DNA from 2 places in the Collinsella sp. CLA-ER-H4 genome. Region 2 is predicted to be linked to the other one. Evidence: riboswitches for the same ligand, from Rfam matches in the RefSeq annotation. Region 2 holds a riboswitch; the other holds the start of a gene.
What was found. A riboswitch is a leader RNA that binds a small molecule or an ion and turns the genes downstream of it on or off. The one in region 2 is predicted to bind thiamine pyrophosphate.

Region 1 (5,856 bases), on a different contig from region 2:
GGGCTCTGCTAGCACATCGTTGGCCTCGTTGACAAAATGCCCGCCCTTAACGAGAGACGCGCAACCAAAGCGGCGGGTGAGGAGCATGGCAGCATTTTGCTGCGTGCGCTCGGAGTCGACCTCGTAGTCGAGCAGGGCCATGGCCTCGGGAATATTGGGCGTGATAACCGTCGCTAGCGGGAACAGGCGGCGGGTGAGCGCCTCGGCGGCATCTTCGGCAATCAGCCGTGCGCCCGAGGTGGCTACCATGACGGGGTCGACGACCACGTTTGTTACGTTCCAGGCGCTCAAGCGGTCGGCGATGACTTCGATAATCTCGACAGAAGAAACCATGCCGATCTTGACGGCGTTCGGGCGGATATCGTCAAAAACGGCGTCAATTTGCGCGGCTACGATATCTGGCGAGATATCCTGTACGGCGGTGACGCCCAAGGTGTTCTGTGCGGTGATGGCGGTGATGGCCGTCTCGGCATACAGGCGGTGCGCCGTGATGGTCTTGATGTCGGCCTGAATGCCGGCGCCACCGCTGGAATCGGATCCTGCGATGGATAGAACGGCAGGTACCTTACTGCGATCCATGTTCGCTCCCTTGTTCGGTCGGAATCAAATGGGTCTATAAGCCAGCATTATAATGATGCCCGGGCCGACTCTATGTCGAACCCGGGCGGGCGATGCAATCTTTACGCAAATGCAAGCAAATGTTCACACGTCAACAATTGACAGGCACCAGCTCGCCGCCAGAAGCGGCCGCGGCGACAGGGCTAGTCCTCCATGCCGAGGTCGATCGTGGTGCCCTCGAAGATCTTGTTGACGGTGCGGACGGCGCACATCTTGCCACACATGGTGCAAGTGCCCTCGGTGGCGGCGGGGGACTCCTCGTAGCGCTTCTTGCCCGTAACCGGGTCGAGCGCGCACTCCCACATGGCGTCCCAGTCAAGCTTGCGGCGTGCCTGGCCCATCTTGTCGTCCATGTCGCGGGCGTGGGGCACCTTTTTGGCGATGTCGGCGGCGTGTGCGGCGATCTTGGTGGCCATGAGGCCGTCGAGCACATCCTGGGCGTTGGGCAGGCATAGGTGCTCTGCCGGTGTCACGTAGCACAGGAAGTCGGCACCGGAACTGGCGGAGATGGCGCCGCCGATGGCGGCGGTGATGTGGTCGTAACCCACGCCGATATCGGTCACCAGCGGCCCGAGCACATAGAACGGAGCATTGTGGCACAGGCGCTTCTGCAGTTTCATGTTGGCGGCGATCTCGTCGAGCGCCATGTGACCCGGGCCCTCGACCATGACCTGGACGCCGGCGGCCCAAGCGCGCTTGCACAGCTTGCCCAGCTCGATCATCTCAGCGGTCTCGGTGGCGTCGTTGGAGTCGTAGAGGCAGCCCGGGCGGCAGGAGTCGCCGAGCGAAATCGTCACGTCGTACTCGTGGCAAATCTCGAGCAACTCGTCGTAGAACTCATAGAATGGGTTCTCGTTACCGGTGACCTCCATCCAGCCAAACAGCAGTGAGCCGCCACGGCTCACGATGTTCATCAGGCGGCCGGTCTCCTTAAAGGTCTTGGTGACCGACTTGTTTATGCCGCAGTGGATGGTCATAAAGTCCACGCCGTCCTCGGCATGCGCGCGCACGACTTCGAACAGGTCGTCCTTGGTGAGCTTGACCAGCGGCTTTTCCATGTAGCCGATGGCGTCGTACATGGGGACGGTGCCTACCATGAGCGGCGTCTCGTCGATGAGCTGCTGGCGGAACTGACGTGTCTTGCCCGAGTTGGAGAGGTCCATGATGGCGTCGGCGCCAAAGTCCTCGGCGATCTTGACCTTCTTCCATTCCTCGGCGGCATCGGCCTTGTCGCCCGAGATGCCCAGGTTCACGTTGACCTTGGTGGACAGGCCCTCGCCGACGCCAAAGGCGCGCATACCCTTTTTGATATGCACGATGTTGGCGGGAATGGCGATGCGGCCGTCGGCCACGCGCTCGCGGATGTACTCGGGGTCGCGATGCTCGCGCTCGGCGACCTCCTTCATCTGCGGTGTGATCTGCCCGGCGCGGGCGAAGTCGATTTGCGTGACGAGCTTGGGCTCGGTCTGTGTGCTCATTGGCACGGCTCCCTTCGTTGGCATTACCCATATCAGGTTTGCGGGTCAGGGCGGGCGCGCCCAATCTCAGCCTGCCGTCCTGTCCTGCAAGCTCCCCGTTTATGTAATGGGCTCAAGTATAGCCTGAATGGGTACGATTGGGCCAACGAGCGTGCCTGTGGGGAGGCGAACATGGAAGACAAGCATCTATATCGTGAGACGCAATGGGATGTATCGGCCGAGGAAAGCCGCGCGCACCATGGCCTTGTCGCGATTGGTTTTGCGGTGCTTGCCGTGCTGGTGATTGCCTTTTGTATCTGGACGTTTGGTGGTCGCGGCGGCGCTGCCTGGGAGTTTGAGGCCGACGATGCCCTGCCGATCATGACAGTGAAGGTCGCGGGCGGCAATACCGTTGCCGCGCCGGGCGACTATTGGTATCCGCGCAACGAGTTTGTGCAGTTGCAGCTGAGTGGCGGATCCATTCCTGGTGAAGAGATCGAGCGCGTGACCTTCGATGCGGCGCTCAAAACACTCACGGTTAAGCTCAAGAATCAGGGCGACGTGCCCACGACGATGGATATCGCGCTGACGGAATGGCGCCTGGAGCCCCCGTCGGGCGTCAGGGTATCCGAGGTGGAGCATGTCAAGGTTACCTACCAAGATGGCTCGACGAGCGAGATTGCAAAGGCCGATGGCTTGGCGGAGTAACGGGGTGTTTGGAAACGGCGGGCCTATTGTACCTGCGCGTTCATGAAAACCAGGGTGTTTTTGTCTGAAAGCTCGGGGATGTGCCGATAGCCGATGTTGAATGCGGTAAGTTCGCTTACATCCTCGAGCTTGTTTTCTGCCATCCAGCGCACCATGGAGCCGCGCGCTTTTTTGCTGGCGGTCGAGCGCTGGATGGGCCTGCCGTTGCGGACGCCTTCGCCAAAGAGGCATGTGACGACCGTGGCATCGGTGGTGAGGCGGGTCAGAACGGCTTTGGCGTATTCCGCGCTGGCGAGGTTGACAATCGTAGCGTTGGAGCCTGCCGGAGCGATAGCCCGTGCGAGCTTGTCGCCCCAAAACGCGTAGAGGTCTCGGGCATTGTTGACGGCAAGCTTCGCGCCCATCTCCAGCCGATACGGTTCAACGGCATGAAAGGGGCGTACGCATCCGTAAAGGCCCGAGAGGATCCAGAGATGGTTTTGCAGCCAGTCGAGCTGTGCAGCATCCATGACCTCGGGCGCCATGCTTTGGTATTGAATGCCGTGATAGGACATGACGGCAGGGGAGATTCGACGCGCGATATCGGGATCGGCGAGGCCGGCATCGCTCAGGACAGGCATAAATTCGTGAAGCGTATCCAGGCACGTTGTAAGCAGCCTGTCGCTCACGTTCCATAGCGCCTGCAGGCCGCCGCTGCCTTCATTCCGCTCGATATCTAGCAGTGCGCGGTGGAGGCGAGCTGTCTCGCGCACAAAGGGTGGAATGCCCAGGACTTCAAAAGCATCTTGGGCCGCGCGCATTTGCTTGGCGGGCGAAATGATGACCTGCAGCATGGACTCTCCTCTGCAAAAAAGAAGTTGCGGTGGAATAATTCCTGTTTTGCCTGTTAAAAGGCATGTCTGGGAACTATTTCACCGCAAGTTATAAAGGGCTGGTTGGACTCGTTTTACGAGGGTTGATTTAGGCGCGCTCGATGAAGGCCTTGTAGCCGCGATAGGCCTCGTAGATATCGGCCTTGTTGGCGACCTCCCACAGGGCATGCATGGACAGGACGGCAACACCGGAGTCGATGACGTTCATGCCGTACTTGGCCATGATGTAGGCGATGGTGCCGCCGCCGCCCGCGTTGACGCGACCGAGCTCACAGGTCTGGAAGTCCACGCCGGCCTCGTCCATGATGTCGCGGACGAGGGCCACGTACTCGGCATCGGCGTCGTTGGAGCCGCCCTTGCCGCGGCTGCCCGTGTACTTGTTAAAGCACAGACCGCGACCCATAAAGGCGGCGTTCTTGGTCTCGAACTTGCCGGCATAGCCCGGGTCAAAGCCGGCGGACACGTCGGAGGAGAGCATGCGGCTGCGGGCGAGCGCGCGGCGCAGGGCCAGCGGGCTATTCTCGCCGGCGAGCGTCATGATCTCGGCGACGGTGTTCTCGAAGAAGCGACTCGTCATGCCGGTGGCACCCACGGAACCGATCTCCTCCTTGTCGACGATGAGCGTGATGCTCGTGCGCTCGACATTGGCCACATTGATCTGGGCGAGCATGGAGGGGTAAGCGCAGACGCGGTCGTCGTGGCCATAGCCCAAAATCATGGAGCGGTCGAGGCCCATGTCGCGGGCGGGACCGGCGGGCACGACCTCGATCTCGGCGGAGAGGAAGTCCTCCTCCTCGACGTCATACTGCTCCTTAAGGATGTCCAGGAACATCTGCTTGACGGGCTCCTTGGGGGCGTCCTTGTCGTTCTCGTCAAACTTGACGGGACGGCCGCCCACGATCACGTCGAGGATCTCGGCGTCGACGGCGTCCTTGGCGGGCTTGGCCATCTGCTCGCTCGAGAGGTGGATCAGCAGGTCGGAGATGGTGAAGACTGGGTCATCTGCCTTGTCGCCGATGTTGATGTCGACGGTGGTGCCGTCCTTTTTGCAGATGACGCCTACGAGTGCGAGCGGGGAAGCGACCCAGTGGTAGCTCTTGACGCCGCCATAGTAGTGCGTGTCGAGGTAGGCCATGTCGCCGGCCTCGAAGGCGGGGTTCTGCTTAAGGTCTAGGCGCGGCGAGTCCACGTGGGCGCCCAGGATGTTAAAGCCCTGCTCGAGCGGGGCGGTGCCCAGGTTGACGAGCATGAGGTCCTTGCCGTGATTGGCGGCGTACACCTTGTCGCCTGCCTTGAGCTCGCGGCCTTCGGCGATCACGGTCTCCAGGTCGACGTATCCCGCCTCCTCGGCCATCTTGATGCCGGTCTTGACGCACAGGCGCTCGGTCTTGTTCTCGCTCAAAAACTGCTTATAGCCGCGGCAAAGCTCCTCGAGCTCCTCGATTTGCTGTGGCGTGTACTTTTTCCATGCGCAGGGACGCTCCATGACGCAGGCTCCTTTCGGATCGATCGTGCTGGTTGATGTACCGTGAGCCATCGTATCACGCGCGGGCTCACGGTGGCGGGGGAGCTTGATGTGAGGTGGCCGCGGGGCGGGGAGCGTGTAAACTGGAGTGAGCAAACCGTGCCCAGCCCAAAGCGAGGTATTCAATATGTCTGACAAGCGCCGCACCTTTGCCGTTATCGACGGCAACTCGCTCATGCATCGCGCCTTCCACGCCGTGCCGCCGACCATGAACGCGCCGGACGGTCGCCCCACCAACGCGATTTTTGGCTTTCTGAACATGTTTCTTAAGATGATCGACGCCTTTAACCCCGACGGCGTTGTTGTGGCGTTTGACAAGGGCAAACCGCGCGTGCGCATGGAGATGCTGCCGCAGTATAAGGCGCAACGCCCGCCCATGGACCCCGATCTGCATGCGCAGTTCCCTATGATTAAGGAGCTGCTCACCGCGCTCAACGTGCCGATTCTGCAGTCCGAGGGCTGGGAAGGCGACGATATCCTGGGAACCATGGCGCGCCTGGGTGAAGAGGCCGGCTGCGACATGCTACTGGTGACCGGCGACCGCGACATGTATCAACTCGTGACCGAGCACGTCAACGTGGTCTCGACCCGCAAGGGCCTGTCCGACGTGGCGATTATGACGCCCGAGAGCGTGGACGATCTGTATCACGGCATCACGCCGGCGCTCGTGCCCGAC
Region 2 (5,856 bases):
CCTCGAGCGTCACGCTCGAGCGGCCCGCCAGCGGATGGTCGGCGCAGACGAAGACATGCGGCGTGGCGCAGAAGAGCCCTTCGAATACGAGCTCGTTGGCGGCAAGCATGCGCTCGATGACCTCGCGATTGTGCTCCGACAGATACAGGATGCCGAGTTCGCTTTTCATATGCGCGACATCCTCGATAATTTCGTGGGTCTGCTCCTCGCGCAGGGTAAAGTCGTAGCGCGCGGCATCGAACTCGCGGATCACATCGACAAACGCATTAACGGCAAAGGAATAATGCTGGCAGCTCACACTAAAGTGCGGCACCTGCTCGGACGTACCTTTGTACTTGCCCTCGAGCAGGTCGGCCTGGTCGAGCACCTGGCGCGCGTAGCCCAAGAAGGTCTCGCCTTCCTCGGACACAATGACGCCCTTGTTGGTGCGCTCAAAGATATGCACACCCATCTCGTTTTCGAGATCGCGGATCGACGCGGTAATCGAAGGCTGCGACACAAAGAGCCGGCGCGAGGCCTCGGTGATGCTGCCGCATTCGGCAACTTTGACGACATATCTGAGTTGCTGGAGCTTCATGGCTTTCTCCCTAGACGTTTGTGACGTCGAAACCCGCCGTGTCCATTTGGCTCATAAACGATGGCATCTCCCCCGTCGCGGCGCAGGCGGCAATCTGATGCAGAGCCCCGGCAACCGCATCATCTGCCGCAGCGCCGATATGCCAGCGTGCGGCAGCCGTGACGGCCTCGTTGGCATTGGCGACTGCAACGGAGTTGGGAACGGCATCGATCATGGGCAAATCGTTATCGGAATCGCCGAATACGGCCACCTCGTCGGGCATCAGGCCCAAAGCACGCGCCAGCTCCAGCGCAGCGCAGCCCTTGTCCCAGCCGGTCGGAAGAACGTCGAACAGGCGCACGCGGTTGTTGGGAAACACGAGCGAGAGCTCCGGCACCTCAGCGGCAACACGCTCGCGCAGCTCGGCGAGCTCCTCGCGCGAACGGGCACTCCAGATATTCGCCTTGTATACCGGGGCATCGTCAACGACAGGACGACAGGGAGCCTCTTCGCCCTTGAGCCACGCGTTGCCGCCTGACTTCATGGCGCGACGCACACGCTCGGGATCGCTTGTCACGCAATAGGCATCGTTATTCCAAAAGTCATCACCCAGACGGTAGACCTTCAAATACGTATCGTCGGTCTCCTGTTCAAAATAATCGGCTAAGCGCATAAGGACATCGTTATCGATTGCGCGCGAAGCGACTACTTCGCCGTCGACAAACATCACCTGGCCGTTACAGAACGCACCGGTCGAATAACACTCGGAACGGTTTTTGAACATCCAGCCCATCGCGGACGGCTGACGACCCGAAACCGGCCCAAAGTGCAAACCCGCCGCCTGCATGGCATGAATACCCTCAATGGCGTAGTCGCTGGCGCCGTCATGCCCGGCTGGAATCAGTGTATCGTCCATATCGGTCAGCACAAGTTTGATCATAAGGTCCCCTCGGTCATTCTTAATCCCATCTATTGTACCGACCTGCCAAAAAGGGACAGGTTTATTTTGGCAGGTAACAACTGGGACTTTGCGTTTTCCCAGATGAAACCTGCCGAAATAAACCTGTCCCTTTTTGGCAGGTGCGCTAGTATAGGGAACAACAGATTCGATGCGGGAGTGCCGGCGGTGCAAACCACAAGGCTGAGAGGGCATGGGCCCAATCCTTTGAACCTGTCAGTTAATGCTGGCGTAGGGAGCATGCCGCCTTTACAGGGGCGCTGTCTATGCACAGCGCCCCTTTTCTATGCCAAGGAGGCATGTGCAGTGATTGATTCGGAACAGCTTAAGCAACATGTGGTCAAGGCCGTGGATGAGATTCGCGCTACCAATCCGATGGCCGGCTCCATCACCAACACGGTGACGATCGACTTTGTCGCCAACGCGCAGCTCGCCGTGGGCGGATCGGCCGCCATGGTCTATTTGCCCGACGAGGGCGAGGCGCTCGTTGCCGGCGGCGGCGCCATCTATCTCAACATGGGAACGCTCTTCCCCATTTACGAGCAAACGATTCCCCGCGCGGCCAAGGCGGCACACGACGCCGGCAAGCCCTGGGTGCTCGATCCGGTGGGCCTGGGTATCGGTAGCCTGCGCACCCAGCTGGTAAACGAACTCAAGCAGTACAAGCCCGCCATCGTGCGTGGCAACGCCTCCGAGATCATCGCACTCGCCGGGCTGTGGGGTCTTGAGGGCGAGGCGGCCGATCTGAGCCGCGTGCGCGGTGTCGATACCACCGACACGGTCGACGCCGCCCGCGACGCCGCCGTGGCGCTCGCCCGCTACACCGGCGGCGCCGTAGTGGTCTCGGGCGAAGTCGACCTGATTACCGACGGCACGACCGTGGCCAAGTCCCACGGCGGCAGCCCGCTCATGTCCAAGATCACCGGTTGCGGCTGCTCGCAGGGCGGCGTGCTAGCCGTGTACGCCTGTGCCGCCGACCCGTTTACGGCAGCCATCTGCGGCACCGCGGTCTACAACGTTGCCGGCACGCGTGCCGCCGCTGTCGCCGATGCCCCGGCAAGCTTTAAGGTCGCCTTTATCGATGAGCTCTACCGCGCGACCGCCCAAGATATCGCTGATAACCAACTCGAGCTCGAGGAGGCATAAGCCATGTCCGAGCCCGTAACTGCTGCTGGAATGAACACACTCGTCGCCGTGGCCATCGCCCCGTGCGGCACCGGCGATGAGCTGTCCGCCGAGGTCGCCGAGGTCGTGCGCATCATTCGCGAGAGCGGCCTTCCCAACCGCACCACCTCGATGTTCACCGAGATCGAGGGCGACTGGGACGAGGTCATGCAGGTCGTGCGCGACGCAACCTTTGTGTTGGCGAGCAAGGGCATCCGCACCGAAGTCGTGCTCAAAGCCGATATCCGGCCCGGATTTACCGACACCATGACCGGCAAGCTCGAGCGCATGGAAGCTCAGATCAAAAAGCAGGAGGAAACACGATGAGTATCCGCGACAACCTTGATATCTCGGCCTATCTGGTACTCGGCCCCGAAAACACGCTCGGGCGCCCCGTGGGCGATGTGGTGGCCCAGGCGCTCGACGCCGGCTTTACCTGCATCCAGGTGCGCTCCAAGGTGGCAAGCGCCCGCGAGATCATTGCGCTGACCGGCGACGCCGCGCAGGCAATCGCACAGGCTGGCAAGACCGGTCAGGTCGCTTTGCTGATTGACGACCGCCTGGACTGCGTACTCGCCGCGCGCGAGCAGGGCATTGCTGTCGACGGCGTGCACGTGGGTCAGAGCGACATTCCCGTCGAGGTCTGTCGCAAGCTGCTGGGGCCCAACGCCATCGTGGGTCTTTCCGCCCGTTGCGAGGAGATGCTCGAGTACGTCAAGACCGCCGACATGAGCCTAGTCGACTACCTGGGCATCGGCCCACTCCACGAGACCGAGACCAAGCGCGACTGCGGACGCGCGGCCGACGGCTCTATCATCACCAAGAGCTTTGAGGACCTAGCCGCACTCCACGCGGCAAGCCCCGTGCCCATCGTGGTGGGCGGCGGTGTCAAGACGGCCGACCTGCCGCAGCTTAAGGCCACCGGCGTCGATGGCTTCTTTGTGGTGAGTGCCGTCTGCAGCGCCGATGACCCCTACGCCGCGGCCAAGGAGCTTGTCGACACCTGGCAGCAGGCGTAAGTCTAGGCCGAGCAGCTGATTCGCAGCCTCATATCTTCAGCAATGGAAAGCGCATCCCAGTTTGGACCTCCATTCCGGGATGCGCTTTCCGCCGAGATGGCGGCAGCAGCCTCTACCCTGCCAGATATGCCTCCAGTGCCGGCAAGGTCGCCTCCGCATCGCGGCGACCAATCTGGTAGATGCGCTCAAGTTCATCGGGCTCGCGACACAGCGACGGCACCTTCACCGATTCGCTCGGACGCACCACAAAGATCTCGCCGGCAGCCTCGCGACGTGCCAGGTCATCGAGCGTGGCATTGTAGACCTCATGCCGGTGCTCAAGCGCTGCGACAAACTCCGGATAGTGACGGAACACGCGCCGCAGCATGGGCATCACGCTGTTGGGCTGCTTCACAAAGCCCGCCGGCTGCGTGAGTACCACGATATTGCGGTCATACCCCTGCGCAAACAGCCACGCGCTGGGAATAGAATCAGCCACGCCACCATCCAGATACTTATGCCCGTCAATAGCAACGGGACGCGTCGCCACGGGAATTGCCGACGACGCCCGAATCCACTCGATATCGCGCTCGTCGCCATACGGCAGATCGTGATAGACGGCCTTGCCCGTCTCGATATCGGTACACACGCACGTAAATCGCATGGGACAGGTGCGATACGCCTCCAAGTCGATAGGATCGCGCTCGATAGGCACCTCGTGATAAGCAAAGTCGGCATTGTACATATCGCCGGTTCGCAGCCAGCTGGTCACGCTCGCATAGCGCCTGTCGGCGCAATAGGCCTTGTTATAGCGAATGGCGCGGCCGATCTGGTGCGATTTAAAGTTGTAGCCAAACGCCGCGCCCGCCGAGACGCCCACCATATGGTCGCAGGTCAAACCGTGCTCCATCCAAACGTCGAGCACGCCCGCCGTATACATACCGCGGTAGCCGCCTCCCTCGAGCGCCAGCCCCACCGTGCGCGTCATATTTGACTGTGCCATGCGACCATCTCCGTTCCTGCGTTTTAAAACGGGACAAGTATACCCGTCAACATATATCGTCCCAGTCGCATTTTTATCGAACATCGCATCGTCGCGCTACCGTTTGTCGAATAACAGCCGCCCACAGCATGTGCACCCATATATAATTGTGCACTATTGTTTACACTACTCAGCTGTTATCAACAGCGAACATTAGCCGGCAAATTAGCTCAACAACGCGGCAAGGCGGGGGCCTGGATACATGCAAAGCGCTGAGCAACGATGCATGTACACAACGAGCTCGCCCGACGCAATCCGCCCCGACCTCAGAAAGCCGCTTAGAACATGGATACTGTCAGCAATTACACCGAAACGCTCGAAAAGACCGTCCGTGACCTTCTCGAGCGTCAGGAGGATCTGATCAGGACGGCCTTTACCGACCAGCTTACCGGGCTTGGCAACCGTGGCGGCTTTGCCCGTTCCCTCGAGGAGCTCTGGGAGCAGGACGCCCCCGTTACCATGGCGTTCATCGATATCGACAATCTCAAGCACTGCAACGACGTCTTTGGGCATGACGAGGGCAACCGCTATATCTTGCAGGTAAGTCTCTATCTTAAGCTGTATATGAAGGTGGGCGAAGCGGCGTTTCGCATAGGCGGCGACGAGTTTGCCATCCTATCTACGATTGCAACCGAGGACGACCTCGCCGAACGTCTGAAACACTGCCGAACGGTTCTGCTCAAAAACAACGATTCCGAGATGCCCCGCTCGTTTAGCTACGGAGTGTCACATGCCGACCCCGCCCTGGGCGAAGCTTCCAATCGCATGACGCTCGATGCCGACCATCGCATGTACGACTACAAGCTACGTCATGCCATGCACCTCGATCGACGCAATATCACGCAAGTCCACGCCGACGACTTCGAAATAAGCGATCGTATTTTTGACGCCTTTTCGATGATCAACGAGGGCCGTTATTTCTTTATCGAGAACTTGGACAAACATCGCACCCTTTGGTCACAAGGTGCCTTGCGCGATCTTGGCCTTCCCTCGGAGCACATAGACAACTGTCGCGATTACTGGAAAACGCGCGTCCATCCCGACGACCTTGAGGCCTGTATCAACGACATCGACCAAGTCTACAACGGCACCAAGCACCGTCGCGTCATGCAGTATCGTGTGCGCAACGCCGTCGGCG

Region 1: linked by a shared signal. The riboswitch ahead of thiC (phosphomethylpyrimidine synthase ThiC) and the one ahead of thiM (hydroxyethylthiazole kinase) in region 2 are both predicted to bind thiamine pyrophosphate.

The regions. Positions count from the first base shown of each region.
Region 1 covers NZ_JBBNLQ010000003.1:95,336-101,191, forward strand. Annotated here, with positions in the region: gene thiD (bifunctional hydroxymethylpyrimidine kinase/phosphomethylpyrimidine kinase) at 1-579, opposite strand, end outside; gene thiC (phosphomethylpyrimidine synthase ThiC) at 762-2,096, opposite strand; TPP riboswitch at 2,089-2,204, opposite strand; gene AAAX34_RS03835 (hypothetical protein) at 2,268-2,783, shown strand; gene AAAX34_RS03840 (YaaA family protein) at 2,807-3,616, opposite strand; gene AAAX34_RS03845 (aminopeptidase) at 3,744-5,141, opposite strand; gene polA (DNA polymerase I) at 5,308-5,856, shown strand, end outside.
Region 2 covers NZ_JBBNLQ010000001.1:44,986-50,841, forward strand. Annotated here, with positions in the region: gene AAAX34_RS00190 (LysR family transcriptional regulator) at 1-577, opposite strand, end outside; gene AAAX34_RS00195 (HAD family hydrolase) at 588-1,496, opposite strand; TPP riboswitch at 1,660-1,769, shown strand; gene thiM (hydroxyethylthiazole kinase) at 1,821-2,660, shown strand; gene AAAX34_RS00205 (thiamine-binding protein) at 2,664-3,005, shown strand; gene AAAX34_RS00210 (thiamine phosphate synthase) at 3,002-3,697, shown strand; gene AAAX34_RS00215 (patatin family protein) at 3,810-4,679, opposite strand; gene AAAX34_RS00220 (EAL domain-containing protein) at 5,004-5,856, shown strand, end outside.